Regions from separate parts of the Arthrobacter sp. GmRoot5-12 genome, predicted to be linked through region 3. Evidence: predicted binding sites of a transcription regulator. Region 3 holds the regulator's gene; each other region holds the start of a gene.
What was found. The regulator Rex, encoded in region 3, represses fermentation and respiration genes when NADH is low (regulators of the CRP and FNR family bind a similar motif). The targets are predictions, from matches to a motif close to CTTGTGAANNNNTTCACAAG.
Positions count from the first base shown of each region.

Region 1: araB (ribulokinase) is a predicted target of Rex. The motif match lies at 5,900-5,919, and genes of this name have one in related genera.
Region 2: AC6JAM_RS17300 (glyceraldehyde-3-phosphate dehydrogenase) is a predicted target of Rex. The motif match lies at 7,091-7,110, and genes of this name have one in related genera.

Region 1 is NZ_AP046056.1:1,077,507-1,087,618, forward strand. It holds gene AC6JAM_RS04820 (DUF4193 domain-containing protein) at 1-248, opposite strand, end outside; gene AC6JAM_RS04825 (hypothetical protein) at 341-544, opposite strand; gene AC6JAM_RS04830 (LacI family DNA-binding transcriptional regulator) at 652-1,665, opposite strand; gene araA (L-arabinose isomerase) at 1,714-3,234, opposite strand; gene AC6JAM_RS04840 (L-ribulose-5-phosphate 4-epimerase) at 3,291-4,007, opposite strand; gene araB (ribulokinase) at 4,004-5,758, opposite strand; gene chvE (multiple monosaccharide ABC transporter substrate-binding protein) at 6,025-7,152, shown strand; gene mmsA (multiple monosaccharide ABC transporter ATP-binding protein) at 7,259-8,788, shown strand; gene mmsB (multiple monosaccharide ABC transporter permease) at 8,793-10,067, shown strand.
Region 2 is NZ_AP046056.1:3,735,195-3,745,306, forward strand. It holds gene gnd (NADP-dependent phosphogluconate dehydrogenase) at 1-1,162, shown strand, start outside; gene epsC (serine O-acetyltransferase EpsC) at 1,242-1,826, opposite strand; gene cysK (cysteine synthase A) at 1,866-2,801, opposite strand; gene msrA (peptide-methionine (S)-S-oxide reductase MsrA) at 2,866-3,390, opposite strand; gene AC6JAM_RS17275 (Nif3-like dinuclear metal center hexameric protein) at 3,490-4,413, shown strand; gene AC6JAM_RS17280 (zinc ribbon domain-containing protein) at 4,523-5,260, shown strand; gene AC6JAM_RS17285 (YaaA family protein) at 5,270-6,034, opposite strand; RNA gene rnpB (RNase P RNA component class A) at 6,091-6,478, shown strand; gene AC6JAM_RS17295 (TspO/MBR family protein) at 6,523-7,056, shown strand; gene AC6JAM_RS17300 (glyceraldehyde-3-phosphate dehydrogenase) at 7,326-8,804, shown strand; gene AC6JAM_RS17305 (hypothetical protein) at 8,879-9,088, shown strand; gene AC6JAM_RS17310 (HNH endonuclease family protein) at 9,216-10,013, shown strand; gene def (peptide deformylase) at 10,051-10,112, opposite strand, start outside.
Region 3 is NZ_AP046056.1:2,746,644-2,756,755, forward strand. It holds gene AC6JAM_RS12555 (acetylxylan esterase) at 1-847, shown strand, start outside; gene AC6JAM_RS12560 (3-deoxy-7-phosphoheptulonate synthase) at 1,163-2,302, shown strand; gene AC6JAM_RS12565 (helix-turn-helix domain-containing protein) at 2,457-2,669, shown strand; gene AC6JAM_RS12570 (30S ribosomal protein bS22) at 2,821-2,919, shown strand; gene AC6JAM_RS12575 (HAD family hydrolase) at 2,999-3,817, opposite strand; gene AC6JAM_RS12580 (glutaredoxin family protein) at 3,896-4,150, shown strand; gene AC6JAM_RS12585 (redox-sensing transcriptional repressor Rex) at 4,244-4,948, shown strand; gene AC6JAM_RS12590 (hypothetical protein) at 5,062-5,862, opposite strand; gene AC6JAM_RS12595 (YceI family protein) at 6,071-6,619, opposite strand; gene AC6JAM_RS12600 (histidine phosphatase family protein) at 6,835-7,515, shown strand; gene AC6JAM_RS12605 (TlpA family protein disulfide reductase) at 7,551-8,129, shown strand; gene AC6JAM_RS12610 (cytochrome c biogenesis CcdA family protein) at 8,144-8,899, shown strand; gene resB (cytochrome c biogenesis protein ResB) at 8,899-10,112, shown strand, end outside.

The DNA.
Region 1 (10,112 bases), 1.7 Mb from region 3:
GAGCGGTGCCGGACCAGGAAGCACGACGAGCAGGTGAACTCATCGGACTGCTCGGGAACCACAATGACGGTCAGTTCCTCATTGGACAGATCGGCGCCGGGCAGGTCGATGCCTTCAGCGGTGTCGTTCTCGTCGACATCGATAACCGCGGTCTGCGCGTTGCCGCCCCGTGACGCCTGGAGGGCCTCGAGAGAGTCGGCCGGCGACTCTTCTTCCTGCTTGCGTGGAGCATCGTAATCGGTAGCCATAGCGTGTTCACTTTCGTTGCTGCGCAGCGCCATTTCAGGCACCTCAGTGCAGCAGTTTAGGGCATTATCGCGCTACCGGCGCAATAGTGTGGCTAAGCAGACATTCTGCCGCTTCCGCCCGCTGTTCCTGCATGCCCGGACCGGGCCTGGTCGGCACCGAGGGACACTCCGCTCAAGGCCGGAAGCCAGCCCCACCGGGTGGCGTCGGCCATGGCGCCGGCGGCACTGGACTCAGATTCGTAGGTGAAGGTGTCCAGCAGCCAGTCGCGGAGCCGGATGAGCAAGGTAGCCGTCATGCACTGAAAACTACGCAGCGATTGTTGTGGCCAAGTTTCGCGCCGGTCTCCCCCGGATTAAATCAGCTGCCGGCAGGATCTCCGGCCGGATTCGGCAGGCGGGTTCTTCAGGCGGGCGGTGCCGTGCTGCTGCGCAGGACGAGTTCCGGCTCCACGACAAGTGTCCGGGGTCCTTCCGCGCCGCTGAACGCCGTCAACATCATCTGCATGCACCGCCGGCCCAGTTCCTCGAAGTCCTGCCGGACCACCGTCAGCGGCGGACTGAAATAGCCGGCCTCGGGCTGGTCGTCGAAGCCCACCACGGACACGTCCTGCGGCACTTTGATGCCGGCCTCGGTCAGGGCGCGCAGGACTCCCAGGGCCATCTGGTCGTTGCCCACGAAAAGGGCGGTGGCCCGGCGGGTGGCCGCGATCCGCCGGCCGATGGCGTAGCCGCTGCCGGCGCTCCAGTCACCTTCGATGATCAGGTCCGCCTCGAGTCCTGCGGAGGCAAGGGTGGACCGCCAGCCGTCGGCACGCGCCACGGCATCGATCCAGTCCTGCGGGCCCGCGACGTGCCCGATCCTGACGTGCCCCTGCCCAATGAGGTGCCGCACGGCGAGTTCGGCCCCGCGGCGCTGGTCCACCCTGACGCCGCCAACAGTGTCATTCCCCTCGGGTCCAACGGCCACCACCGGGACCCCGATGGGAAGTTCCGCCAGGGCGGCCAGCGTCTCAAGGTGCGGAACGATCACCACGATGCCGTCCACCGACTGGTCCAGGAAGTGCCTGACGGCGTCCAGGATCGCGTCCCGGCTGACCTCCCGCAACGCGGCGACGCTGACGAAATATCCGGCGTCCCTCGCAGCGCGTTCCACGCCCAGCAATGTATTGGCAGGACCGTACTGGGAGAGCTCGCTGCCCAGGACCCCTATGGTCTGCGAGCGCCGGGTGACCAGGCTCCGGGCTGCGGTGTTGCGGCGGTAGCCGAGCCGGGCTATCACCGCTTCCACTTTTTCCCGCGTCCCCGGGCTCACGTTGGGGTGGTTGTTGACCACCCGTGACACGGTCTGGTGTGAGACCCCGGCCAGCTCCGCCACGTCCTCAAGCCTCGGCAGCCGGCGTGGTTTGCCGTGCGTCACGGGTTTGTTGTCCGTGGCGGGCGCCGGGAGCTCAGCCGTGCCATTGGATCAGATCCCGCCTGCCAGCTTGTAGTAGGCGGCGTTCCAGTTCAGGTCCTTCTTGAACTGCCGGATGGTGGTGTCGTCGTCAATGGTCAGCAGTTCGGTTTTGGCGATCTCGGCGAAGTCCTCGAACACGTCCATGCCCACCTGGGTGGAGAGCACGGTGTGGTGGGCTGCGCCGGCCGTGAGCCAGGCTGCTGCGGAGGTTGCGAAGTCCGGCTTGGGCTCCCACAGGGCGCGGGCCACGGGCAGGTTTGGCAGCGGCTGGTCCAGGGGAACGACGTCGACGGCGTTGGCTACCAGGCGGAAACGGTCCCGCATGTCGGACAGGGCGACGACGACGCCCGGGGAGGCATCGGCGTCGAACACCAGGCGGACCGGGTCCTCCTTGCCGCCGATGCCCAGCGGGTGGATTTCCAGGCGCGGCTTCGACGCCGTGAGGGAGGGGCAAACTTCCAGCATGTGGGCGCCCAGGATCTTCTCGGACCCGGGCTCCAGGTGGTACGTGTAGTCCTCCATCAGGGAGGCACCGCCGGGCAGGCCGGCACCCATCACCTTCGCGGCGCGCACCAGGATGGCGGTCTTCCAGTCGCCTTCGGCGCCAAAGCCGAAGCCGGCGGCCATGAGCCGCTGGACCGCAAGGCCGGGAAGCTGCCGCAGGGCGCCCAGGTCCTCGAAGGAGGTGGTGAACGCGGCGGAGCCGTTGCCCTCCAGGAAGCTGCGCAGGCCCAGCTCGATCCGGGCGCCGTACCGCAGCGATTCATGCCTGGCCGCGCCTGCGCGGAGCTCCGGCACCACGTCGTAAAGGTCCGCATATTCCGCCACCAGCGCGTCGACGTCGGCCTCCGCCGCGCCGTGCACGGCGTCCGCGAGCTCGTTGACGGACCAGGTGTTCACGGCGACGCCGAAGCGCAGCTCCGCCTCGGTCTTGTCGCCTTCGGTGACGGCGACGTTGCGCATGTTGTCCCCGAAGCGTGTCAGCTTAAGGGTGCGGACGGCGGCCCAGCCGGCGGCGGCGCGCTGCCAGGAGCCCACCTGGCGTGCCACCTCGGGGTTGGAGACATGCCCGACGACGGTCTTCCGGGCGATGCCCAGGCGGGACTGGATGTACCCGAACTCGCGGTCGCCGTGCGCGGCCTGGTTCAGGTTCATGAAGTCGAAGTCGATGTCCGCCCACGGCAGGTCCCGGTTGGCCTGGGTGTGCAGGTGCAGCAGGGGCTTACGCAGCAGGTCCAGGCCCTGGATCCACATCTTGGCCGGGCTGAACGTGTGCATCCAGGCGGTCACACCGATCACCGAATCATCGGCGTTCGCCTCCAGGGCGGTGCGCCGGATGGCATCCGAATCGGTGAGGACCGGCTTCCAGACGATCTTGACCGGGACGGCGGAATTGGCGTTGAGCTGGTTGGCGATCTCCTGCGACTGGGCGGCCACCTGCTTGAGGACCTCCTCCCCGTACAGGTGCTGGCTGCCGGTGAGGAACCAGACCTCGTAGCCGTCGAGGGAGGTGCTTGCTGCGGTGCTCATGGATTCTCCTGGGAAGTTGTGTAATGACGGCGCCGTGGATTACTGGCCTGTGTTGTTTATTGGCCGTAGACGTTCTGGTAGCGGGCATAGAGGGAGTCGATGGAGCCCTGGTCGATGGGCAGCGGTTCGCCCAGCTGGCGGGAGATGTGGACGGTGCGGGCCACTTCCTCGCACATCACGGCGGCCTTCACCGCGGAGCGGGCGTCCTTGCCGATGGTGAAGGGGCCGTGGTTCTGCATCAGGACCGCCGGTGAATTGGAGTTCTTCAGCGTCTCCACGATCCCGTGGCCGATCGAGTCGTCCCCGATCAGCGCGAATGGGCCCACCGGGATGGAGCCGCCGAACTCATCGCCCATCATGGTCAGCACGCACGGAATGGCCTCCCCCCGGGCAGCCCAGGCAGTGGCGTAGGTGGAGTGGGTGTGCACCACGCCCCCCACCTCCGGCATGTGCCGGTACACGTAGGCGTGCGCTGCGGTGTCCGACGACGGCGACAGCGGCGGGTTGCCCCAGTCCACGGTCCCGCCGCCACCGACGTTGGTGCCCCTGACGGGCATGCCGTGCAGGTCCGTCACGATCATCTGCTCCGGGGTCAGGTCCTGGTAGGCGACCCCGGAGGGCTTGATAACCATGAGGTCGGTGCCCGGCACCCGGGCGGAAACGTTGCCTGCGGTCCACACCACCAGTTCGTAGCGCGTCAACTCAGCGTGCAGGGCGCACACGTCCTCCCGGATCCGGGCGATGGTTTCCAGGATCCCGGTGTCGGTGCTCATGCGGAGACCCCCACGGCAGGTTCGGCGGCGGAGCCGGGCAGGCTGGCCCGAGCGGCTTTGCGCTGGATGGCCTTGAGCCGGTGCATCACGTCATTGCCGCCGCGGCCAAAGTAGTCGTGCAGTGCCTTGTATTCCTGGAACAGTTCCTCGTACGCGGCAACGTTTTCCGGGATCGGCGTGTAGACCTCGCCGGGTTCGGCGCCCATGGCGGCGGCGGCTTCCCGGATGTCCGCGTATTCACCCGCGGCCACGGCGGCGTGGATGGCCGATCCCAGGGCCGGGCCCTGCTCCGAGCCGATAGTGGACAGCTGCAGGCCGGTGGCGTCCGCGTAGATCTGCATCAGCAGCCTGTTCTTGAGCAGGCCACCGGCCACGATGAATTCCCTGACCGGAACCCCGGCGTCGCGGAACGCGTCCACGATGGTGCGGGTTCCGAAGGCCGTGGCTTCCAGCAGGGCACGGTAGGTGTCCTCGGGCCGGGTGGCAAGGGTCTGGCCCACCACGATGCCGGACAGCTCGTGGTCCACCAGCACCGAGCGGTTGCCCGAGTGCCAGTCGAGCGCGATCAGGCCGTGCTCCCCGATGGCCTGCCGCGACGCCAGTCCGGTGAGGTACTCGTGGATTCCCAGCCCCGCGTCCCCGGCAGCCTCATGGTATTCGGGCGGGACGCCGTACCTGGTGAACCAGCCGAAGATGTCCCCCACACCGGACTGACCGGCCTCGTAACCCCACAGGCCGGGCACGATGCCGCCGTCCACTGCCCCGCACATTCCCGGCACTTCACGCAGTTCGCTGCCGTTCATCACATGGCAGGTGGAGGTGCCCATGATAGCCACCAGCTGGCCGGATTCCACGGCCTTGGCAGCAGGGGCAGTGACGTGGGCGTCAACGTTTCCCACGGCCACGGCGATGCCCTCCGGCAGCCCGGTCCAGGCTGCAGCCTCCGCCGTCAGGGTCCCTGCGGCGTCCCCCAGCCGCCCGATCGTGTGCTCCAGCTTGGAACTGACAAAGTCCTTGAAGTCCGGATTCAGGGCGGCCAGGAAATCCTCCGAGGGGTACCGCCCGTCCTGGTAGATGCCCTTGTAGCCGGCGGTGCAGGCGTTGCGGACGTAGCGGCCGCACAGCTGCCAGACGATCCAGTCGGCCGCCTCCACCCAGTGGTCCATTTCGGCGTAGGCCTCCGGGTCCTCTTCCAGCAGCTGCAGGCCTTTGGCGAATTCCCACTCGGACGAGATCAGGCCGCCGTACCGCGGAAGCCAGTCTTCGCCGCGTTCGGCCGCCAGCCGGTTGATCCGGTCGGCCTGCCCCTGGGCGGCGTGGTGGCGCCAGAGCTTCACGTAGGCATGCGGGCGGTTGGCATAGCCCGGCAATTCGTTCAGCGGCGTGCCATCGGCCTTCACGGGCACCATGGTGCAGGCGGTGAAGTCGGTGGCAATGCCGACGACGGCGGCCGGGTCGATCCCCGCGTCAGCCACCGCGGCAGGAACGGCGGTGCGCAGGACGTCCCGGTAGTCGTTGGGCACCTGAAGCGCCCATTCGCCGGGAAGCCGCGTGCCGTCGTCGCCCGCCACGTCACCGGGCAGGGAGCCGGTCACCACCGCATGGGGATATTCATGGACGGCGCTCCCAAGCTCCTTGCCGTCGCGGACCCGCACCACCACGGCGCGGCCGGACAGGGTCCCGAAGTCCACGCCGACCACGCAGTGGTCGTGGCGGGGGTCGGAGCTGGAAGTAAATAGCGCATCTGGCATGGGGTTGCCTCCATCCGGGAGGCAAGCGGCCTCATTACCGGTTTTGTAGGGTCAGGGTCGAGCTAAGTGCTGCAGCAAGTGTGAACGCTAACAAAGAAGAAGTCAACGCCATCGAAAGATTTCGGAGTTTCCGGGAGAAGGCTCTTGTTAGCGTTCACAAATCAGTCTATATTGAACCGACACATCAACCATGTGGCCAGGACCGGGAGCACCGTTGCTTCCCGGCCCAACAACACTTCGCGGCAATGCTGCCGCGGAAGGAGATTATGGTGAGAATCAAAAAACTCATGGGCGCGGTGGCCCTTGTCCTCGCCCTGACCGTGGGAGCCACCGGTTGCGGCTCCCGTGGCGGAACCAGCGAATCCAGCGGCGCAGCGAAGCCCAGCGACTCGCTGGTTGGCATCTCGATGCCAACCCAGACATCTGAACGGTGGATCGCCGACGGCGCCAATGTTGAGAAGTCCCTGAAAGACCTCGGCTACAAGACGGACCTCCAGTTCGCCAACGACGACATCCCCACGCAGGTCTCGCAGATCGAAAACATGCTGACCAAGGGCGCCAAGGCCCTGATCATCGCTGCCATCGACGGCACCACCCTGACCGACGTCCTGGCCAAGGCCAAGGAGCAGAACGTCAAGGTCATCGCCTACGACCGCCTTATCAACGGCACTCCGAACGTGGACTACTACACCACGTTCGACAACTACACCGTGGGCGTCCAGCAGGCCACCTCGCTGCTGACCGGCCTGGGGCTGGTCGACGCGAGCGGCAAGAAGGTGGACGGCAAGGGCCCCTTCAACATCGAACTTTTCGCCGGAAGCCCGGACGACAACAACGCCAACTTCTTCTGGACCGGCGCCATGGACACCCTCAAGCCCTACATGGATGCCGGCACCCTGAAGGTCCCCAGCGGCCAGACCAAGTTTGAGCAGGCCGCCATCCTTCGCTGGCAGGCACCCGTGGCGCAGAAGCGCATGGAGGACATCATCACCTCCGCCTACAGCTCGGGCACCAAGCTGAACGGCGTCCTTTCCCCGTACGACGGCCTGTCCATCGGCATCATCTCCGCCCTCACCAGCACCGGCGGCTACGCCAAGGGAAGCCTTCCGGTGGTCACCGGCCAGGACGCCGAAAAGGGCTCCGTGAAGTCCATCGTCGCGGGCGAGCAGTACTCCACCATCTTTAAGGACACCCGCCAGCTCGGCGCACAGGCCGTCAAGATGGTCGACGCCGTCCTCAAGGGCCAGGAACCTGAAACCAACGACACCAAGACCTACAACAACAAGGTCAAGGTTGTTCCGGCCTTCCTGCTGAAGTCCGTGATCATCACCAAGGACAACTACAAGAAGGAACTGATCGACTCGGGTTACTACACCGACGCCGACGTCAAGTAGTCAGCGTCCGGGGGCTGTGGCCGGACCTCCATCCGGCCGCAGCCCCGCCCGCAACCTCCTGCAGCAGCAGGACGGCCAAGCTTCGACCAGTCAGTGGGAATTGACGATGAACACACCCATTCTTCAAATGCGAGGAATCACCAAGACCTTCCCCGGCGTGAAAGCGCTGCAGGACGTCACCCTCGATGTGAACCGTGGAGAGGTCCACGCCATCTGCGGCGAAAACGGCGCCGGCAAATCAACGCTCATGAAAGTGTTGTCCGGCGTCTATCCACACAACAGCTTCGAAGGGGAAATCCTCTTCGAAAACGAACCCTGCAACTTCTCCAGCATCTCGGACAGCGAGAAGCGGGGCATCGTGATCATCCACCAGGAACTGGCGCTGAGCCCGTACCTCTCCATCGCTGAGAACATCTACCTTGGCAATGAACAGGCCACCAACGGATGGGTGGACTGGCGCAAGACCAACCTGGAGGCAGCAAAGCTGCTGGCCCGCGTGGGCCTCGACGAAAACCCCGTCACCCCCGTCCAGCACATCAGCGTGGGCAAGCAGCAACTCGTGGAGATCGCCAAGGCGCTGTCCAAGGAAGTGAAGCTGCTCATCCTGGACGAGCCCACGGCCGCCCTCAACGACGAGGATTCCGGCCACCTGCTGGACCTGATCCTCCATCTGAAGGGCCAGGGGGTCACCAGCATCATCATCAGCCACAAACTCAATGAAATCCGCAAGGTGGCCGACGCCGTCACCATCATCCGGGACGGCAAAACCATTGAGACCCTCCGGCTCGATGAAGGCCAGATCACCCAGGAACGCATCATCCGCGGCATGGTGGGCCGCGACCTGGAGAGCCTGTACCCGGACCGCGAGCCGAACATCGGTGAGGAAGTCCTCCGGATCGAGGACTGGTCCGTCCGGCATCCCCAGGACCACAGCCGCATGGTGGTCCGCAACGCCAACCTGCATGTCAGGAAGGGCGAGGTGGTGGGACTTGCCGGGCTGATGGGCGCCGGGCGCACCGAACTCGCCATGAGCGTCTTCGGCCGAACCTACGGCACCGCAATGTCCGGCAAGGTCTATAAGTACGGCGAGGAAATCAACACCTCCACCGTCTCCGACGCCATCCGCCACGGCATCGCCTACGCCACCGAGGACCGCAAGCACTACGGCCTGAACCTCATCGAGGACATCAAGCGCAACATCTCCCTTGCAGCGCTGCGCAAGCTCGCCAAACGCGGCTTCGTGGACAAGAACCAGGAGACCGTGGTGGCCAACGGCTACCGGAAGAGCATGAACATCAAAGCGCCCTCGGTGGCCGCCATCACCGGCAAGCTCTCCGGCGGCAACCAGCAGAAGGTGGTGCTCAGCAAATGGATGTTCTCCGACCCGGACGTGCTCATCCTCGATGAACCCACCCGCGGGATCGACGTCGGGGCAAAATTCGAGATCTACACGATCATCGCCAAACTGGCGGCCGAAGGAAAAGCCGTGATCGTCATTTCCTCGGAACTTCCCGAACTCCTGGGCATCTGCGACCGCATCTACACCCTCGCCGCCGGCCACATCACCGGCGAAGTCCCCATCGCCGAGGCCACCCAGGAGACCCTGATGCACTACATGACCAAAGAGAAGGAATAGCGAAATGTCCGCCTTACGAGAATCGCTCGGATTCCTCACCAGCCGCCTCCGCCAGGTTGGCATCTTCGTTGCCCTGATCCTGATCGTCCTGCTGTTCCAGGGGCTGACCGGCGGGATCCTGCTGGAACCGCAGAACGTCACCAACCTGGTGGTCCAGAACAGCTACATCCTCATCCTGGCCATCGGCATGGTGATGGTGATCATCGCCGGGCACATTGATCTTTCCGTCGGATCCGTTGCCGGGTTCATCGGCGCGGTGGCCGGCGTCATGATCGTGCACTGGGGCTGGCCGTGGTGGGCCGCAATCCCTGCCTGCCTGGTGGTGGGTGCCCTTGTGGGCGCCTGGCAGGGCTACTGGATCGCCTATGTGGGGATCCCGGCCTTCATCGTCACGCTGGCGGGCATGCTGATCTTCCGCGGACTCACGCTCATCACCCTCAAGAACCAGCAGATCACCCCCTTCCCCGCCGAACTGCGGGCCCTGGGCGGCGGTTTCCTTCCGGACATCTCCGGCGGCACCTCCGTCCTGGAATGGCTCACCGTCATCCTGGGTGTCGGCGCTACGGTGGCACTGCTGATCCAGGCCCTCAAGGAGCGCAGGATCCGCAGGAAGTTCGATCTCGAAAGCGAACCCCTGGTCTGGTTCGTCATCAAAACCGCCTTCACGGCGCTGCTCATGCTCATCATCACCTTCCTGCTGGCCTCCTACCGCGGCACGCCGATCGTCCTGGTGGTCCTGGCGGTCCTGGTGATCGCCTACACCGCCCTGATGAGCAACAGCGTCTTCGGGCGGCACACGTACGCCATCGGCGGCAACCTCCACGCCGCTGAACTGTCAGGCATCAAGACCAAGGCCGTCACGTTCCGGCTCTTCGTGAACATGGGCGTGCTCGCCGCACTGGCAGGCCTGGTCTTCACCGCGCGGCTCAACTCGGCGCAGCCCGCCGGTGGAACAGGCTTCGAACTGGACTCCATCGCCGCGGCCTTCATCGGCGGCGCCGCCGTTACCGGTGGCATCGGAACAGTCGCGGGAGCCATGATCGGTGGCCTGATCATGGGCGTGCTCAACAACGGCATGTCCATCCTGGGCCTGGGCACCGATTACCAGCAGCTCATCAAGGGCCTGGTACTCCTTGTCGCCGTCGGCTTCGACATCTTCAACAAGAACCGCAGCGGCGGCGGTGGTGACCTCGGCAAGCGGTTCAAGCTGAAGACTACGCCCCCGCCCGCCGAGGAAAAGCCGACGCCGGCGGCCAGCGAAACCGTGGGCGTCAAGTAGCGGCTACCGCGGCCGCGGCGCTGCTCCGTGCAGACCCGGGCCTTG
Region 2 (10,112 bases), 990 kb from region 3:
GCCGGGCGACATCATCATCGACGCCGGCAACTCCCACTACGAGGACACCCGCCGCCGGGAAGCCGCACTGGCCAAGAAGGACCTGCACTTCGTGGGCGTCGGTGTGTCCGGCGGCGAAGAGGGTGCACTGAACGGCCCGTCCATCATGCCCGGCGGTTCCAAGGAGTCCTACAAGGCCCTCGGCCCGCTGCTGGAGAAGATTTCCGCGAAGGTCGACGGCGAGCCCTGCTGCGCCTGGATCGGCACCGACGGCGCCGGCCACTTCGTCAAGATGGTCCACAACGGCATCGAATACGCCGACATGCAGGTTATCGGCGAGGCCTTCGACCTGCTCCGCTCCGGTGCCGGCATCGAGCCCGCCGAACAGGCCAAGATCTTCACCGAATGGAACAAGGGGGAGCTTTCATCCTTCCTGATCGAGATTTCCGCCGAGGTCCTGGGCCACGTGGACGCCAAGACCGGCAAGCCGTTCGTTGACGTCGTCGTCGACGCCGCCGGCCAGAAGGGTACGGGCCGCTGGACCGTCATTTCCGCCCTGGAACTCGGCTCGCCGGTGTCCGGCATCGCCGAATCCGTCTTCGCCCGCGCCCTCTCCTCCCAGGCCGGGCAGCGCAGGCTGGGCCAGGAACTGCTGGCAGGCAACGAGGCCGACGTCGAGATCCCGGAAAGCTTCGTTGAGGACGTCCGCCAGGCGCTCTACGCCTCCAAGCTGGTCTCCTACGCCCAGGGCCTGGACATGCTGACCTCGGCCGCCAAGGAATACGGCTGGGAACTGAAGCTGGACGAGATCGCCTCCCTGTGGCGCGCCGGCTGCATCATCCGCGCCGAGCTCCTCAAGGACATCACCAAGGCCTACGCCGCGGACCAGAAGCCGGCCAACCTGCTGTTCGCCCCGGCATTCACCAAGGCCATTGCAGACGCCCTGCCGGCGTGGCGCCGCGTTGTTGCCACCGCCGTCCAGCTCGGCATCCCGGTGCCGGTGTTCTCCTCATCGCTGGCGTACTACGACGGCCTGCGCCGCAAGCGCGTGGCCGCCGCCCTGATCCAGGGCCAGCGCGACCTCTTCGGTGCACACACCTACGGCCGCATCGACACCGAGGGAACCTTCCACACCCTCTGGGGCGAGGACAAGTCCGAAGTTGAAGCGGTGGACACCCACTAGCAGCTGCCGCCGCATGACAAAGGCGGGCAGTTTCCCGGTTCTCCGGGAAACTGCCCGCCTTTTGCTGTGCCTGGTACTTCTAGATCCGGTACTCGATGTCGTATTCGGCCGGATCGACGGCGGGCTTGGTTTCCCGCTGCGCGTCCCGGTGCCTCCATTTGGCCGGAACACCGGTAACGATCGATTCCGGCGGCGCATCCTTCACCACCACGGCGTTGGCGCCGACGGCACTGTCCCGGCCGATGGTGATGGGCCCCAGGATTTTGGCTCCGGCACCGATGGTGACCCGGTCACCGATGGTGGGGTGGCGTTTGATCCGGGCAAGTGAGCGCCCACCGAGCGTGACGCCGTGATAGATCATCACGTCCTCGCCGATCTCGGCTGTCTCGCCAATGACCACACCCATGCCATGGTCAATGAAGAAACGACGTCCGATCGTGGCACCCGGATGGATCTCAATACCGGTCCAGGACCGGCCCAGCTGGGACAGCAGGCGCGCCGGGAAGCGAAGCGACGGGTTCTGCCACATGCGGTGCGTCAGCCGGTGGATCCAGATGGCGTGCAGGCCGGAATAGGCGAAAAAGTTCTCAAAAGAACCTCGAGCCGCCGGGTCGTGGGACCGGGCGGCGTCGAGGTCTTCCTTCAGTCTTGCGAAAAAGCCCACAAAGTTCTTTCTACAGGAAACGGGCGGACGGCGGGCTGATCAGCCGCGGATGTCGTCATAGAGCACGGTGGAGATGTAACGCTCACCGAAGTCGCAAACGACCGCCACGATCAGCTTGCCGGCATTTTCCGGACGCTTGGCCAGTTCCAGCGCGGCCCAGACGATGGCGCCGGAGGAGATGCCGCCCAGGATGCCTTCCTTGATGCCCAGTTCGCGCGCAACGCGGACCGAGTCCTCCAGGTTCGCGTCAATAACCTCGTCGTAGACGTTGGTGTCCAGCAGCTCCGGGATGAAGTTGGCGCCCAGTCCCTGGATCTTGTGCGGGCCGGGGGCGCCGCCGTTCAGGATGGGGGAGTCCTTGGGTTCCACCGCCACGATCTGTACGCCGGGCTTGCGTTCCTTCAGGACCTGCCCGACGCCGGTGATGGTTCCACCGGTGCCAACGCCGGCCACGAAGATGTCCACGCCTCCGTCGGTGTCTTCCCATACTTCCTCGGCGGTGGTCCTGCGGTGGATCTCCGGGTTGGCTTCGTTGGCGAACTGCTGGGCCCAAATGGAGTTCTCGGTGTTGGCCACGATTTCCTGGGCCTTTTCCACGGCTCCGCGCATGCCCTCGGATCCCGGGGTCAGGACGATCTCGGCACCGAAGGCGCGCAGCATGACCCGGCGCTCGGTGGACATGGTCTCAGGCATGGTGAGGATGACCTTGTACCCGCGGGCGGCACCCACCATGGCGAGGGCGATGCCCGTGTTGCCGGAGGTGCCTTCGACGATGGTGCCGCCGGGCTTGAGGGCGCCCGATTTTTCCGCGGCGTCGATGATGGCAACGCCGATGCGGTCCTTGACGCTGTTGGCCGGGTTGTAGAACTCCAGCTTCACGGCAACGGTGGCGTCCAGCCCCTCGCTGAGCCGGTTCAGCCGGACCAGTGGGGTCCCGCCCACCAGTTGCGTCACATCGTCATAGATCCGTGCCATGTACATACGCCTATCTCTAAGGGGTGAATACTGAGGTCAGCCTAACGAGGCCGCGTAACGGAGGCTAAGCGTTAAGCCATGCAGAGTAATATTTCCGGGCCTTGGCCAGCTTGGGGTTGATGATCACCTGGCAATACCCCTGCTCCGGGTGTTTGGCGTAGTAATCCTGATGGAATTCCTCCGCCACGTGGAACCGCGGCAGGCGGCTGACCTCGGTGACAATGGGATGCGGCCACAGCGCCTGGTTGCGTTCGATGGCTTCCTCGAACAGGATCTTCTCCTCCGTGGTCTCGTAGAACATCGAGGAACGGTACTGGGTGCCCACGTCGTATCCCTGCCGGTTCAGCGTGGTGGGGTCATGAAGGGCGAAGAACATGTCAAGGACAACTTCCGCGGGGATAACCTCCTCGTCGAAGGTCACCGCCACCACCTCCGCGTGGCCAGTGGTTCCACTGCAGACCGAGTAGTAGTCCGGATGGGGATCGTGCCCGCCGGTGTAGCCGGACACCACCGAGGTGACACCCCGTGTCTTCTGGTAGACGGCGTCAAGGCACCAGAAGCAACCTCCGCCAAGAACAAAAGTTTTCATGACCTCTTCAATGGTTGACGGCCCGGGATCATTCCCTGCCGGCCCCGCGCCATGCCGCAAACTGCGGCGGCCGCAAGCCGATGGGGTAAAACTAAGACTATGGAACCTGTGGACACCGACGTTACCGGCCAGGCAGATCACGACGGCGAAGCCTCCTCCGACACGCCGGCTCCGGCCGGTTCCGCGGACGCTCCCACTTTGGCCGAACTGCTCCTGGCAGTTGAGGAACTGTGGCCGGAGTCCCTGGCGGAAAACTGGGACGAGGTAGGGCTCGTGGCAGGCCACCCGTCCGCCGCCGTCACCAAGGTGATGTTTGCGGTTGATCCCACGCTGGAGGTCATCGAGGAAGCCGTTGAGTGGGGAGCCGAACTGCTCATCACCCACCACCCCCTCCTGCTGAAGGGCGTCACGTCGGTCGCCGCCACGTCGGCGAAGGGCCGGGCAGTCCACCGGCTCATCGAGTCGGGAACGGCACTGCTGACCGTGCACACCAACGGCGACTCCGCCGTCGGAGGCGTTTCCGATGTCCTGGCCGACGCCCTGGGGCTCCAGGACGTCGCCCCGCTCACGGTGGCAGCCAACGGGCTCCCGGAGGAAGGCATTGGCCGCGTGGGCGACCTGGCGGATGCCATGAGCCTGGGCGACTTCGCGGCCCGGGTGTTTGGAATTCTTCCGTCAGTGGCCGGGGGAGTGCGGGTCTCCGGCGACAAGGACGGACTGGTGCGGCGCATCGCGGTGTGCGGCGGTGCCGGCGATTCGCTGTTCAATGAGGTGCGCGCCAGCAACGCCGACGTCTACGTCACCGCGGACCTTCGCCACCACCCGGCATCCGAGGCGCGCGAAGCCGCCCTCAACGGACGGCCGTACCTGGTGGACGTGTCGCACTTCGCCAGTGAATGGCTTTGGCTGCCTGCGGCCGCGGCCGCCCTGGGCAACGTCCTGGCTGACCAGGGACACGAGGTGGAGACCCAGGTCAGCACCACCAACAGCGACCCCTGGGACTTCATCCTCACGCCGGGCTAGGCAGCAGCCCGGGATGCGTCGAGGCAGGGAAACGGGGCCACGCGCTAGAGTCTAGGAAGCGCCGGTTCGGTGCCCGGCTACGGCCGGAAGGGATTTATCGGAGGTAACAGTGGCCAAGGCAGCACCGGCGGAACAGTTGAAGTTGCTTGAACTGCAGGGGCTGGACGCCCGGTTGAAGGGCCTCACCAACCGCCGGCGCACGCTGGAAAACGATCCCCGCATCAAGGACCTCGAAGCCGCGCTCTCTGTTGCCAACGGTGAATTGGGAGCAGCCAAGGTGGCCGTGCACGATGCCGAGGCCGCGCTTAAGCGGGCGGAAGCCGACGTCGAACAGGTTGCTTCACGGATCGAACGCGACGAGGCCAGGCTCAACAGCGGCACCGGCCTTTCCAAGGACCTGGTTGCACTGCAAAAAGACATCGCCTCGCTCAACAAGCGGCGCTCCGACCTTGAGGACGTGGAGCTGGAGGTCATGGAGCGGCTGGACAGCCTGCGGGAACGGCAGGCGGCGCAGCAGCAGATTGTCGACGACATCCAGGGCTCCTTTGCCACCATCAGGGCCGAGCTTGACGCGGCCCTCGCGGAGGTGGAAACGGAAGCGGCAGGCCTTCGCGCGCAGCGCGCCGCATTCGCTGCAGGCCTGGAGGCGGGCATGCTGGCGGTTTATGAAAAGACGCTTGCCAAGCGCGGAGTGGGCGCGGCCCGGCTGTTCCACGGCACCTCCGAAGCCTCCGGCATGAAGCTCAGCCCCGGCGACCTCGCGGAGATCAAGGCTTCGGCCGCGGACGACATCGTGTTCTGCCCGGACTCCGGCGCCATCCTGGTCCGCTCGGACGAGTGGTCCTGACCGGGCGGATCAGCCCGGCAGGATGATGTTCAGGGCGTGCGGCCTGCGGGCCGTGCCCGGCACCAGTTCTGCGTCCCACTTCTCGCGGGCAGCCTTCAAAAGGTCCGACGGCGCCGCCGGGGCTTTACCGCGGCGTACCAGCAGGTGCCGCGCCAGTTCCCCCCGGGTGTGCTTGGCGAAGTGGCTCACCACTTTGCGGACCCCACCTGTTTCGGTGAAGACGTTGACCGCCACGGTCTGCTCCGGCGGCGGTGCGCAGGCGGCTGCATAGGTGCTGGACCGGCAGTCCACCACCAGGTGCCCCCGGGCGGCGCTGCCCAGGGTTTCGCCAAGCTGCGTCTTCCAGAACGGGGCCAGCCTGCCGACGTCGGGCAGTGCCGTGCCCATGGAGAGCCGGTAGGCGGGGACGCTGTCGCCGAAGCGAAGGGCACCCCACAGGGCCGAGATCACCAGGACGGACGCGTCCGCCTTGCGCCGCTGGGCCGGTGTCAGGCTCCGATAGCCAAGGGCGTCGTACAGGACGCCGGAATAGATGCTGTGTGCGGGCGCTGCCGGCTCGGCGCCCAGGCGCGTATTGCGTTCCACGTCCTCACGCAGTGATGCGCCCACGCCCAGCAGGGCGAGGGCGTCCTGGTGGGCACTGACGGTTCCCAGCGCTTCGAGGACCTTGGCGCGGTAGGGGTTCAATTCCGGAAAGCCGAGCGTGGACCAGTCGACGGCGGGTCCCCGGAGCGCGGGTGTCTTGCCTTCGGAAGGGGGAAGCAGAATCAGCACCGTCCGATCCTACCGGCGCAAAAGCGGGTGGCGGCGCCGGTAGACTGGACGGCGGATGGGACAGCCAGGCGGCCGCGCGTCACGCAAGTGGCTCGAGGAACGTCCGGGCTCCGCAGGGCAGGGTGGTGGGTAACGCCCACTCGGGGTAACCCGCAGGCCAGTGCCACAGAAAACAGACCGCCTGCATTGCCGGCTTTGGCCGGGAAGGGCAGGTAAGGGTGAAACGGTGGTGTAAGAGACCACCAGCTTCCCGGGTGACCGGGAAGGCTAGGTAAACCCCACCCGGAGCAAGGCCAGACAGGACACGTTCGAGGGCTGCCCGCCCGAGTGTCCGGGTAGGCCGCTGGAGGGTGCCGGCAACGGTACTCGTAGATGGATGGCCGTCGCTCCCTTTCCGGTAACGGCAGGGGAGAACAGAACCCGGCGTACCGGCTGTCCCATCCACATTCCGCGTTTGACCTAGGGCGATGCGTTGGGGATGCTGGACCGTGCCCGTTATTCCTGATCCCCGTCCCGCCGCCCGGGCCGGCGTCCCCGGCATCCGTTCCCAGGTCATTGCGCTTGGCGGGTTCCTGGCGCTGTCCGCCGCGGCGTGGGTCATCGCTTCGGTTCCCATCATCCTGAATTCCAACGGGTGGTACGCCGGTTCGGTGAAGGCGCCGTGGATGCCGCCGCCGTGGATGTTCCGGAGCACCTGGATGGCGCTGTACACCGGCGTGGCGGCAGCCGCGTGGCTGGTCTGGCGCAAGGGCGGCCTGACCGGGAGCACCCGTGCAGGCTACATTGTCCAGCTGCTGCTCAACGCGGCGTGGCCGGCGGCCTTTTTTGCCCTGTACCCAATGCTCGGAGCTGCCGCCCTCTGGGCTGCGTTCGGGGTTATCTGCGCACTCGCCGGAACCTTGGTATTCCTGATCCTGCGCTTCGGGCCGGTGGACGCCGCCGCCGGCCTCCTGGTGCTGCCGTACTTTTCCTGGCTTGTCTTTTCCGCCAGCCTGAACCTCTACTCAGCCGTCCACAACTGAGTCCGGCAACACCACGGCTGCGGGGCATCCCGGCCATGTGAGTGATTTCACGCAGCGCAAGCGTGTTCCCGGCGGCGGGCCAAATTAGAATGGATCCCGGACGCAGGAGTTCTACCGCCGAAAGTTGCGTTCGCAACCGGCGGTTTTTCTTTGCACGCGATCCAGGCGCCTGGGGGCCATCCCTGCAGGCGCGGGTGCCCCTGGACATCATCAGGTGGCCTACATCTGTGTACGAGGACGTACACGGCTGAACCGAGGAAGGTATTTCTGTGAGCCAGACGTCTGATTCTTGTCTTGATACGTGGATGGGCCGGGAGGCCCTCGCCGAGGCCATGATCCCGGTGATCGGCAGGCTGTACCGCGAAAACAACGTGGTCACCAGCATCCACGGCCGGAGCCTGATCAACAAGTCCACCATGAACATCCTCAAGGCGCACCGCTTTGCACGCCGGATGAGCAAGGACGAACTGCTCCTCGAGGACACCGCGCCCCTGCTGAACACGCTGGCCGGACTGGAGCTGGGCGCTGCCGCGATCGACATCGCCCGCCTGAACCAGAAGTTCAAGGAAGAAGGCAACGGCGCCACCCTGGAGGAGTTCCTCCGCGCTGAGCTCGCCGAAATCGTTGGCAAGCGGGGCGGCGATGACCGCACCAGCACCGACGTCGTGCTCTACGGCTTTGGCCGCATCGGCCGGCTCCTGGCCCGCCTCCTCATCGAAAAGGCCGGTGGCGGCCACGGACTGCGCCTGCGCGCCATCGTGGTGCGCCGCGGCTCCGACAACGACCTCTCCAAGCGCGCCAGCCTGCTGCGCCGCGACTCCGTCCACGGGTCCTTCGAGGGCACCATCCGGATCGACGAGGACGCCAACACCATCACCGCCAACGGCGTGCAGATCCAGGTCATCTACTCCAACGACCCCGCCACCATCGATTACACCGCCTACGGCATCAAGGATGCCCTGGTGGTGGATAACACCGGCCGCTGGCGCGACGCCGAGGGACTTTCCCAGCACCTGCAGAGCAAGGGCGTGGCGCGGGTCCTCCTGACCGCACCGGGCAAGGGAGAGCTGAAGAACATCGTCCACGGCATCAACCACCGGGACATCACAGACTCGGACCGGATCGTCTCCGCGGCGTCCTGCACCACCAACGCCATCACCCCCGTGCTGAAGGCCATCAACGACAAGTTCGGCGTGGTGCACGGGCACGTGGAAACCGTCCACTCCTTCACCAACGACCAGAACCTGATCGACAACTTCCACAAGGGCGACCGCCGCGGCCGCTCTGCAGCCCTGAACATGGTCATCACCGAAACCGGCGCCGCCAAGGCAGTGGCCAAAGCCCTGCCCGAACTGCTCGGAAAGCTGACGGGCAGCTCCATCCGCGTCCCCACCCCGGACGTATCGCTGGCCATCCTGAACCTCAGCCTGGAAAACGGCACCACCAAGGACGAGGTCAACAACTACCTCCGTGAAATGTCGCTGCACTCGGACCTCCGCAAGCAGATCGACTACATCGACTCACCCGAGGTTGTCTCCACCGACTTTGTCGGCTCCCGCCGCGCCGGCATTGTTGATGGACTCGCTACGGTCTCCACGGACAAGAACCTGGTCCTCTACGTCTGGTACGACAACGAATTTGGCTACAGCTGCCAGGTGGTGCGCGTTATGGAGGAAATGGCCGGCGTGAACCCGCCGTCGTTCCCCGCCAAGGAAAGCGCCGCCGCCCTGGCCGCCATCGCGGTCTGACCCTGTCCGCCACGTCCAGCGAATTCCCGGCTGGTTCTCTGGAATCAGCCGGGAAAGGGGACCACACTGGTGGCATGGACAACGAATCGACTCTTCAGCACGACACCACCCTCGAACACGCCCTGGACGTGGCCAAGGCGAACCACAAGGAAGCCGTACGGCTGCTTGAACGCGCCCGCGCCGCACACGCGGCCGGGGATGTCAGCCAAGACCGCGTGCGCCAGCTCGAGGGACTGCTGGCCATTGCCGAGGAAGACCTTCGAAGGGTCACCAGGGAGCAGTAGCCCAAAGGCGGCCGCGCCGGCCGTGTGAGCCATCACTCGTCCTCAACAGTGTGGATATCACCGGCTTGGGGTGCCCTTTGTCCTAGGCTCTTGGGGTGCCTGACTTTCCCCTTCCGGCGTCGACGCCTTGACCGTCCACTGGGCTGCCTACCGCCGCGCACGCCGCCGTTCCCGGCAGGCCTGGGCGCTGCTGGCAACGGCCGCAGTATGCATTGTCGCTGCCCTGTCGTGGTTCTTCACCGCAGGACAGTTTGCAGCCGCAGGGCCGGCGCCGGAGGGCCCGACCGAGGCGCCGGTCTTCGATGCCGCGTGGATGAAACCGGTGCAGGAACCAAACCCTGTACCGGCGGGCAGTGCCCTCTCTGCACTCGACGGCCTCGCCGTGAAGGGCCGGGCACCGAACACCGGCTACAGCCGCGAGGCCTTCGGCCCGGCGTGGCTGGATGTCGACAGGAACGGCTGCGATACCCGCAATGACATCCTGCGACGGGACCTTGCCGGCGTGGTGTTCGCCGAAGGCTCCACCTGCAAGGTAACGGCCGGTCACTTCCGGGAACCCTATACAGGCCAGGACGTGGACTTCCAGCGCGGTTCAGACAGCAGCCGGGCTGTCCAGATCGACCATGTGGTGGCGCTCGGGGATGCCTGGCAGAAGGGGGCCCAGGGCCTGGCGCCCAAGGAACGCCAGAGCCTGGCCAACGACCCCCTGAACCTGATTGCCGCGGACGGCGCTGCCAACCAGCAGAAGAGCGCAGCGGACGCCGCCACGTGGCTGCCGAAGAACACCGCACTGCGCTGCCATTACGTGGCCCGCCAGATCTCTGTGAAGGCCGCCTACGGCCTGTGGGTGACGGCTGCCGAGAAGGACGGCATGAAGCGTGTCCTCGGCTCCTGCCCCCGGCAGGAAACCATCACTGCCCGCTGACGGGGACCTGCCCGGAAGGGATGAGTGGCCGAACTTGTCAGTGGCCGAACGGATCCGGGTCCACGCCGGGCATCCACGTCAACCCCGGCACGCCCCACC
Region 3 (10,112 bases):
CGTCACGTTCGCCGGCTTCGGCGGGGCACCGGTCAAGGGCTGGCTGCACCTTCCCGCCAACCGGGACGAGGGGGCCCGGCTACCGGTGGTGGTGAACTACATCGGCTATTCCGGTGGCCGCGGCCTGGTCAACCAGGACACGCGCTGGGCGCAGGCCGGGTACGCGCACTTCATCATGGACACCCGCGGCCAGGGGTACGGCGGCACCCTGGGCCACACCGCGGATCCCCACCCCTCGGCGGGGGATGTGGCGCACGCAGGCCTGATGACCCGGGGCATCGCGGCCCGGGAGGACTACTACTACCGCCGGGTCTACGTGGATGCCTTCCGGGCGGTGGAGGCGGCCCAGGCCCACCCCGCGGTCGATCCGTCCAAGGTGGTGCTGGCCGGAGTCAGCCAGGGCGGCGGCCTGGTGGTGGCCACGGCAGGGCTTACCGCGGGACGGCTCGACGGCGTCATCGCCGCGCTGCCCGACGTCCCCTTCCTCCAGGACTTTCCCCGCGCCATCGACATCACCCCGCGCGGGCCGTACCCGGAGATTGCCCAGTTCCTGGCACGCCACCGGGACCGCTATGAGTCCACCCTTGCCGTCCTCAACTACTTCGACGGCGTCAACCTGGCCGGCCGCGCCACCGCCCCGGCACTGTACTCCGCGGCGCTGATGGACGACATCTGCCCGCCGTCCACCGTTTTCGCCAGCTTCAACGCCTACGGTTCCGGATCGGGCGCCTCCTCCGCCAGCGGGGCGGACAAGGAGGTCGAGGTGTACCGGTTCAACAACCATGAAGGCGGCCAGGAACATCACTGGATCCGGCAGCTCCAGTACCTCCGCAAACTCCTCGGCTGAGCCCGGGCAGCGGGCCGGTAAAGCCTAAGCTTGTTCGCGGATCCGCACCTTGTGCGTCCGGATCCGCGAACAAGCCCGGGATGGAATGTGACGGAAGCTGATTTTGCTCCCGCGGCGGCCCGGGTTTATGGTCTTTTCCATGACTAACCGTTGGTATGCGTATTTTTCGTTGGCTCTGGAGGGGCCCGCGTCTAACTGACACGCATCCAGCATTCCTTCAGAGCCAACAGGGCAGAGATTATTCTCTGCCCTTCGCCGTTTCTCCGGCGGGTTCTGAAATCCGGGCCCGCTTCCCATCTGGAACAGGACCCGAACATGAGCACCGCAACAGCACCGGCACAAACCACCTCAAACCAGCGCGCCAGCGACACCAAGTCCACGTCCAACCTGCGCGTCAGCGAGTTCACTCCGCTGCCCACTCCTTCCGACCTCCTCGCGGAACTGCCGCTGGACGCCCGGGCCGCTGCCGTCGTCGAACGCGGCCGCGATGAAGTGCGCGCCATCATGGACGGCGTGGACGACCGCCTGCTGGTCATCGTGGGTCCCTGCTCCATCCACGACCCCAAGGCAGGGCTGGAATACGCCCGCCGGCTGGTCAGCCAGGCGGAGAAGCACAAGGAAGACCTGCTGATCGTCATGCGGACGTACTTCGAAAAGCCGCGCACCACCGTGGGCTGGAAGGGCCTGATCAACGATCCACGGCTGGACGGCACCCATGACATGGTCACCGGCCTCCGCACCGCCCGGCTGTTCCTGCAGCAGGTCACCGCGCTGGGCCTCCCCACGGCAACGGAGTTCCTGGAACCGATCAGCCCCCAGTACATGGCGGACCTGATCTCGTGGGGTGCCATCGGTGCCCGCACCACCGAGAGCCAGATCCACCGCCAGCTCGCGTCCGGGCTGTCCATGCCCATCGGCTTCAAGAACGGGACCGACGGCGGCCTCCAGGTGGCCATCGATGCATGCGGTGCCGCGGCGGCGGCGCAGGCCTTCCTGGGGATCGACGGCGACGGCCGGGCTGCGCTGGTGGCAACGGCTGGAAACCCGGACACCCACGTGATACTGCGCGGCGGCCGCAAGGGACCCAACTACTCAGCGGCCGATGTGGAACGCGCCTCCGGTGAACTGGCAGGCAAGGGGCTGAACCCGCGGCTGATCGTGGATGCCAGCCATGCCAACAGCGGCAAGAGCCACCACCGGCAGGCTGAGGTGGCCCTGGAGATTGGCGCCCAGCTGGAGCAGGGCGGGGCTGCCGCGCGGGCCGTGGCCGGCGTGATGCTGGAAAGCTTCCTGGTGGGCGGCGCGCAAAACCTGGATGTTGCCGAGCACGCGGCCGGACGCGCGGAGCTGGTGTACGGGCAAAGCGTCACGGATGCGTGCATGGACTGGGACGTTTCCGCGTCCGTCCTTGAGCAGCTGGCGGCATCGGCACGGAAGCGGCGGCAGTCAGATTAGGGGCTGAAATAGGGGAAGCACTACTTTCACATCTGCCACATGAACATCTAGAGTATCTTTTTAGGTGGTTGGTGGATGGCTCAGCATCGTAACACCGCATTGGCACGTACCTGGGGTCACTGTTGTCCATCCGTCAGCAAAGGAAAATAGGGAAATGTCGGCAGAACAGAACTTCTCCAACGCGAAGTTCCTGACCGTGGCTGAAGTAGCCGAGGTCATGCGGGTCTCCAAAATGACTGTTTACCGGCTGGTCCACTCCGGCGAAATGCCGGCGGTGCGCTTCGGCCGCTCCTACCGGGTCCCCGAAAACGCCGTCGAACAGTACCTCAGGGGTGCTGTCGTGGAAGGCCACACCGAAACCGCCTGAGGCTGCCTGTCCTGAGCGGCTCCCGATAAGCGGTACCCTGTTAAGGAACGTTTTACGTCATTGTAAGAATCTGTCAGTTGTTCAGTTCGTAGCTTTGTCCACGGACATTCTCCATCAGACAGGTACTGCATCTAGTTTGTAAGGAACTTTCGTGGGTTCAGTTATTAAGAAGCGTCGCAAGCGTATGGCCAAGAAGAAGCACCGCAAGCTGCTTCGCAAGACCCGTCACCAGCGCCGCAACAAGAAGTAGCGATACTTCAAGCAGCGTGGAAATGCCCGTCGCCTTCCAAGGCGGCGGGCATTTCGTTTATGCCTGCAAGAGGTAAGAATTATGCCCGCGGGCCGCGGATGCGGGCGAAGCCCTTCCAGAGGCCGTAGATAGCCCCGCCGAAGGTGGCCGCCTTGAGTCCCAATGTCGCGGCACGGCGGCCTGCGCGGAAATCGTAAACCGGCCAGTTGCGGTCGCGGGCGTGGCGGCGCAGCCTGGCGTCCGGATTGATGGCCACCGGATGGCCCACCAGCGACAGCAGCGGGACGTCGTTGTAGGAGTCGCTGTAGGCCCAGCAGCGCTTGAGGTCCAGGCCCTCATCATCGGCGATGGCCTGCACGGCCACGGCCTTGGCCGAGCCGTGCAGGATGTCTCCCACCAGCCGCCCGGTGTACAGGCCGTCCGAGACCTCCCCCACGGTCCCCAGGGCTCCGGTCAGTCCCAGCCGGGTGGAGATTACGGTGGCCACTTCGATGGGGGTGGCTGTCACCAGCCAGACGCGGCGGCCCACCCTCAGGTGCTGTTGCGCCAGCGCTTTGGTGCCGGGCCAGATCCGGGACGCGATCATCTCGTCATAGACTTCTTCGCCCAGCGCCTTGATGTCATCCACACTGATGCCCACGGCCAGGGTCAGGGCCGAGTCCCGGACGGCATGGACATCGTCCATGTTCTCGCCGCGGGCCACAAACTTGAACTGCTTCCAGGCCATACCCGCCGCCTGCCTCAGGGTGAAGGCTCCCCGCTGGTGCATCTTGCGGGCCACATGGAACAGGCTGGCACCCCGCATCAGGGTGTTGTCCACATCGAAGAACGCCGCCTCGCCGGGCTGCGGCGCAGCAACCGGCCGTGTGACTACGGCGACGTATTTCTCCTGGGGCATGGAGTTGAGTCTAGTCAATCCACTGGCCCGCCGCCGTCGGCGTCAGCCTCACGCCGGGAACGGCGATACCGTTAAGCCATGGCTACACCCCGCGTCGTCCTGGTCACCAAAGCTGACTGCCACCTTTGTGAGGAGGCGCGCGACGCCGTCGGCCGGGTCACTGCCTCATTGGGCCTTACCTGGAGCGAAGAGCTGGTGGACAACCAGCCTGAACTGCGGGAGCGCTACGCCGAAGAGATCCCGGTGGTCCTGGTGGACGGCGTGCAGCGCGACTTCTGGAAGATCGACGAGGTCCGGCTGGCACGCGTGCTGCAGCGCGCCATGGGCCGGTAGGGCAGTGGCGGCAGTTTCTGATGGTCCTGGTTTTGAAGGCATGAGCGGCAGGGACCTAGAGTGGACTCACAACGCGACGCAAGGGAGGTGCGGGTGACATCCCTGGGTTCTTCGCCCCAGTCTGTCCCGGACCTTCCGGATGCCACGGGCGCACTGACCAAGCAGATACCTCCTGCCGCCGTGGCCCGGCTCACCATCTACCTCCGTGCCCTGAACACATTGCTGTCCGAGGGCGTGGAGCGCGTTTCCTCCGAATCCCTGGCAGAAGCCTCCGGCGTCAGTTCTTCAACCCTCCGCAAGGACCTGTCCCATGTGGGGTCCTATGGCACCAGGGGCGTCGGTTATGAGGTGCAGTACCTCAGCCGCCACATCGCCGCCGCGCTCGGACTGACCCACGACTGGAAAGTGGCCATTGTGGGCGCCGGCAACTTGGGCAAGGCGTTGGCACGCTACGGCGGCTTTGAGTCGCGCGGGTTCGATGTGGTGGCCATCTTCGACGCCGACCAGATGGTGGTGGGCAACGAGGTGGGATGGCTGCGCGTCAGCGACGTGGCAGACCTGGAGACCGTCCTGCACCGCACCGGGGCCAACATGGTGGTCCTGGCCCTTCCCGCGGCCGTCGCCCAGGGCGTTTGCGACCGTGTGGTGGCGGCAGGCGTGCGCAGCGTGCTGAGCTTTGCACCCGTGATGCTGCAGGTTCCCGAAGGGGTCAATCTTCGCAAGGTGGACATGGCCACTGAACTCCAAATCCTGGCCTACCACGCCCAGCGGGCCCAGACGCCCGGGCAGACGGCCTAGGGTTTCCCTGGAAGTTTTCCCCCGGCCCAAGTTTTGGCGGACCCGTTAAAGCAGGTGGCCCGGGATGCGAATGATGCATCCCGGGCCGCGTGCAGTGTCAGCGGGCGGAGTGGCTACCGCCCGTACGGGTTGCCGAAGCCGCCCGAATAGGGGTTGGCGAAAGGCTGCTGCTTCCGGAAGTACGGGGCGGCTGCGGGAAGGTAGAGCAGCACGATGGCCGCAATTCCCAGGAGCGTTCCGATGGTGGCAAAGCTGGGGGGACCAAAGAGTCCGAAGACGGACAGTGCAGCGAAGACCGTTCCCAGGATGCGGGCCCAGTTCTTGCCCTTTCGGACGAAGAAGGCCACCAGCAGGTAGAGGGCCACGCCAATGATCGCGAACACCACCAGGGTGCCGGCGATGACCCCCTTAATGTCGTCATAAGTGACTCCACTGGCGCCTCCGGCCGCCATCTGGTCCTCGAATGTCCGCCGGAACACCGGATCATCCAGCTGCGTCAGCCCGGTCAGCAGGGAGATCACGAAGATCACTGCCGACGCGATCAACAGCCAGAACGAGATGTTCACAAGCTGCGGGACGCCGTTGCCTCCGGCCGGCTGCGGCTGCTCCGACGGGTACTGGCCGTAGGGGGACTGCCCGTAGGGCGGCTGGCCGTACTGGGGTGCATTCTGCCCGAACTGGGCGCCATACTGCGGCTGGTTTTGGCCGTACTGCGGCGCTGCCGGCGGCTGGTTCTGGCCGTACTGGGGCGCGTTCTGCCCATATTGCGGGGCGTTCTGGCCATACTGCGGCGCATTCTGCCCGTAGCGGGGCTGCTGCTGGTCTCCGGACTGGGGGCTGCCGGCCTGTTCATGCCCCGGCTGGTCGTTGCTGGGGTCTTGGGGCGACGGGGGCGGGACGGGAGGAGTACTCATGGCGTTCCTTCTGCAGGTCGGGATCCGGGTAGGCTGCCGGGAATCAGTCCTCTGCCTTCCCCCAGCATGGCTTAAGTCCACCGTACCCCCGGCGGGCGGCGTTGTGGGTGATTCAGCGGGTATTGGCGCAGGTGGTTGCCGTTAAACAGGGAACCCCGGCGCCAGGCCGGGCAGGCCTGGTGCCGAGGTTGTGCCCTGGCGGGCGGAACTACGCTGCGGGGGCGATGAAGGCGAGTTCAAGGTTGATGGCAACCTTGTCGCTGACCAGCACGCCGCCGGCTTCCAGGACGGCGTTCCAGGTGAGGCCGAAGTCCTTGCGGCTGATGGTGGTCTCGGCGGAGACGCCGGCGCGGGTGTTGCCGAACGGATCAACGGCAACACCGTTGAATTCGGTTTCCAGAGTCACCGGGCGGGTGACACCCTTGATGGTCAGGTCGCCGGTGAGCTCGTAGCTGTTGCCCTTGGCCACCAGGCCGTTGGATACGAAGGAGATCTCGGGGAACTTCTCCACATCGAAGAAGTCCTCGCCCTTGACGTGGCCGTCGCGGTTGGCGTCGCCGGAGTCGAAGCTGGCGGTCTGGATGGTGGCGTTGATCCTGGACTCAGCCACATCCTGGCCCAGGTCCAGCGTGGCGGCGGCCTCTTTGAACTGGCCGCGGACCTTGCTGATGCCGGCGTGCCGGACAGTGAAGCCGATCTCGCTGTGGGAGTTGTCCAGGGTCCAGGTGCCGGTGGTGACGTCTGCGGGAAGTGCCATGATGTTGCTCCTTGTAAAGGTGTATGTACTGAGGTCCTGCCGTTGAACCTTCATCTGTTGAAGCCTCAACTAACTTGCTGCATCCAGTATAAACATGCATTTGCATGTTTTGTTCCCGTCCACGGAACATTTCTTCAAAAACTTAAGTTCTACTCTTTGTAGAAGGAGCGGCCCGAGATTTCGGATCGCACGCCATCTTTGAGAAACTGGTAAACATGCCCCAAGCCACTGTCCATCTGCTCCGCCACGGCGAGGTCCATAACCCCGAGGGCGTTCTCTATGGGCGGCTTCCCGAATTCCACCTCTCCGAACTGGGGCAGGAGATGGCCCGGACGCTCGCCGAATACTTCCGGCAGCGCGCCGAACGCGGCGCCCGCATCACCTACCTGGCCGCCTCCCCACTGGACCGCGCGCAGGAGACGGCACGGCCGACGTCGGAGGCCCTGCAGCTGCAGATCCACACCGACGAGCGGATCATCGAAGCGGAAAACTACTTTGAGGGCATGAAGGTCACCAAGGCCGAACTCCGCCGGCCCAGGCACTGGCCGCACCTGGTCAACCCGCTGCGCCCCTCCTGGGGCGAACCGTACAAGGAGCAGGCCGCGAGGGTGGCGGCCGCGGCGCAGGACGCCCGGCTGCGGGCCATCGAGCTTGCTGCCGGCGACTTCGGTGCCCACGGCCCCGAGGCGATCCTGGTGAGCCACCAACTGCCGATCTGGGCTGCCCGGCTCAGCGCCGAAGGCCGGCCCCTGTGGCACGACCCACGCAAGCGCGAGTGCACCCTGACGTCCGTCACGTCCCTGGTGTTCGACGACGACGGCTCGCTTTTGCGGGTCGAGTACAGCGAACCCGCGGCGTCCCTTCTTCCCGGTGCCGCCAGCACCCCTGGAGCCTAGAAGTGAGCAACAACAACCTCCCGTCCCGCCGCAGCATGCTCGCCGCCGGCGGCATGGCCCTGACCGCGCTGACCCTGGGCCTCTCCGGCTGTGCCCAGGAGGATGCGCTGGCCAAGCAGGCCAAGGCGGGGGACAACAAGAACTATGTGGCCGGCGACGGCTCCGTGACAGAGTTCGCTGCCGGGGACCGCAAGGAAGCCGTGCAAATCCAGGGTGCGCTTTTCAACGGCACTGCGGTAACCCCGGCCGACTTCAAGGGCAAGGTGAGCGTCCTGAATTTCTGGTTCGCCGCCTGCGCGCCGTGCCGCGTGGAAGCTCCCCTCCTGGAAGCGCTGCACCAGGAGTTCAAGGACCAGGGCGTGCAGTTCTTCGGCGTCAACCTCCGGGACGAGAAACCCACGGCGGAGGCGTTTGAAAAGACCTTCAACCTGACCTACCCGAGCTTTGACGACAAGGACGGAAGCGTCCTGCTGTCCGTGTCCGGCCTGGTACCGCCCGGCGCCGTGCCCACCACCCTGGTCCTGGACAAGCAGGGGCGGGTGGCCTCGCGCGTCCTCGGCGAGATCGAGAAGGGCACCCTGAAAGCCCTCATCACCGCCGCCGTGGCCGAGTAGGGCGGGCCGGGACCGTGAACAGCCCCTTCGCCGAAGCCATCCTCAGCGGCTCCATCCTGCTAGCCATTCCGGTGGCACTGCTTGCCGGACTGGTCTCCTTCCTTTCCCCCTGCGTCCTTCCCCTGGTTCCCGGCTACCTGGGTTACGTCACGGGCCTGAGCGGCGTGGACCTGCAAAAGCAGAAGCGCGGCCGGATGCTGGCCGGGATCGGGCTCTTCGTCCTGGGCTTCTCGGTGATCTTCGTCCTGCTGGGCGGCGCATTCGGCCAGTTGGGCACCCTTATTACCGGCAGCCAGAATGCCTGGATCACCCAGCTCCTGGGGGTCCTGGTGATCATCATGGGCATTGTCTTCATGGGCGGCTTCAGTTGGCTCCAGCGGGACGCCAAGATCCACGCCAAGCCGCCCGCCGGGCTCTGGGGAGCACCGCTGCTGGGCCTGACCTTCGGCCTGGGCTGGGCGCCGTGCATCGGCCCCACCTACTCGGCCGTGCAGCTCCTCAGCCTTTCCGGCGGCTCCTCGGCCGCCAAGGGCGCCTTCCTGGCATTCGTCTACAGCCTGGGACTGGGCATTCCGTTCCTGCTGATCGCGCTGGCCCTGCGCCGCGGAATGGGCGTCATGGCGTTCTTCCGCAAGCACCGCGTTGCCATCCAGCGGACCGGCGGCGGAATCCTGGTGGTGCTGGGCCTGCTGATGGCCACCGGCGTATGGGGAGCCTGGGTGACCGGGCTGCAGTACTGGTTCCAAACCGACGTGAAGTTGCCGATCTGATGAGCGAGCGTGTGAACGTAAAGAAGAAGCAATCCGCCCCCGTAGCGGAGGCAAAAGCCCAGGCCGCCCTTCCGGCCCTGGGCCCCAAGGGCATGCTGCGGTGGGCCTGGACCCAGCTGACCAGCATGCGCACCGCGCTGTTCCTGCTGCTGCTCCTCGCCGTCGCCGCCGTCCCCGGATCCCTGTTCCCGCAGCGGCCCGCCAACCCGGCCGTGGTGACCCAGTACATCAAGGACCATCCGGACTACGGCAAGCTGCTGGACTCCCTGCAGCTCTATGACGTCTACTCCTCGGCCTGGTTCTCGGCGATCTACCTCCTGCTGTTCATCTCGCTGATCGGCTGCGTGGTGCCGCGTGCCATCGCCCACTACAAGGCCATGCGCTCCCAGCCGCCACGGACGCCGCAGCGCCTGTCCCGGCTGCCGGAATACGGCACCCTGGTGATTCCCGCCCGCACCGGCATCCCGGCGTCGGAGGCCATCAACAGTGCGGCCGGACTGCTGCGGAAGCGCGGCTACCGGGTGGAGGTCAGGGACGCCGACGGCAACCGCCCGTCCCTGGGGGCCGAGCGCGGCTTCCTGAAGGAAGTGGGCAACCTCGTCTTCCACACCTCGCTCATCGGCGTGCTGGTGGCCGTGGCCGCAGGCGGCCTGTTCGGCTACAGCGGCCAGCGCATCCTGGTGGAAGGCGACACGTTCGTGAACACCCTGGTGGGCTACGACCAGTTCAACCCGGGCACCAACTTCCAGTCCAGCCAGCTGCAGCCGTACTCGCTCCAGCTGGACAAGTTCAACATCACGTTCGACCGCGAATCCAAGGGCAAGTTCGGCCAGCCCATCGACTTCGCCGCCACGGTGACCACCAAGGAAAACCCGGACGCTCCAGCCAAGCAGGAAATCCTGAAGGTCAACGATCCCGTGACCCTGGGCGGCACCAGCATCTACCTCACCGGCAACGGCTACGCACCGGTGGTGACCGTACGGGACGGCGCCGGCAACGTGGCCATGCAGGGCCCGGTGGTGGCCAAGCTGCAGGGCGATAACTACTACTCGTCCGTGGTGATCAAGGTTCCGGACGCCCAGCCGGACCAGCTGGGGTTCGTGGGCTTCTTCCTCCCCACCGCGTTCGTGACGGACAAGAACGTTTCGTTCAGTGCCGACCCCGAACTGTTCAACCCCCAGCTGACCCTGAACTCCTACTACGGGGACCTGGG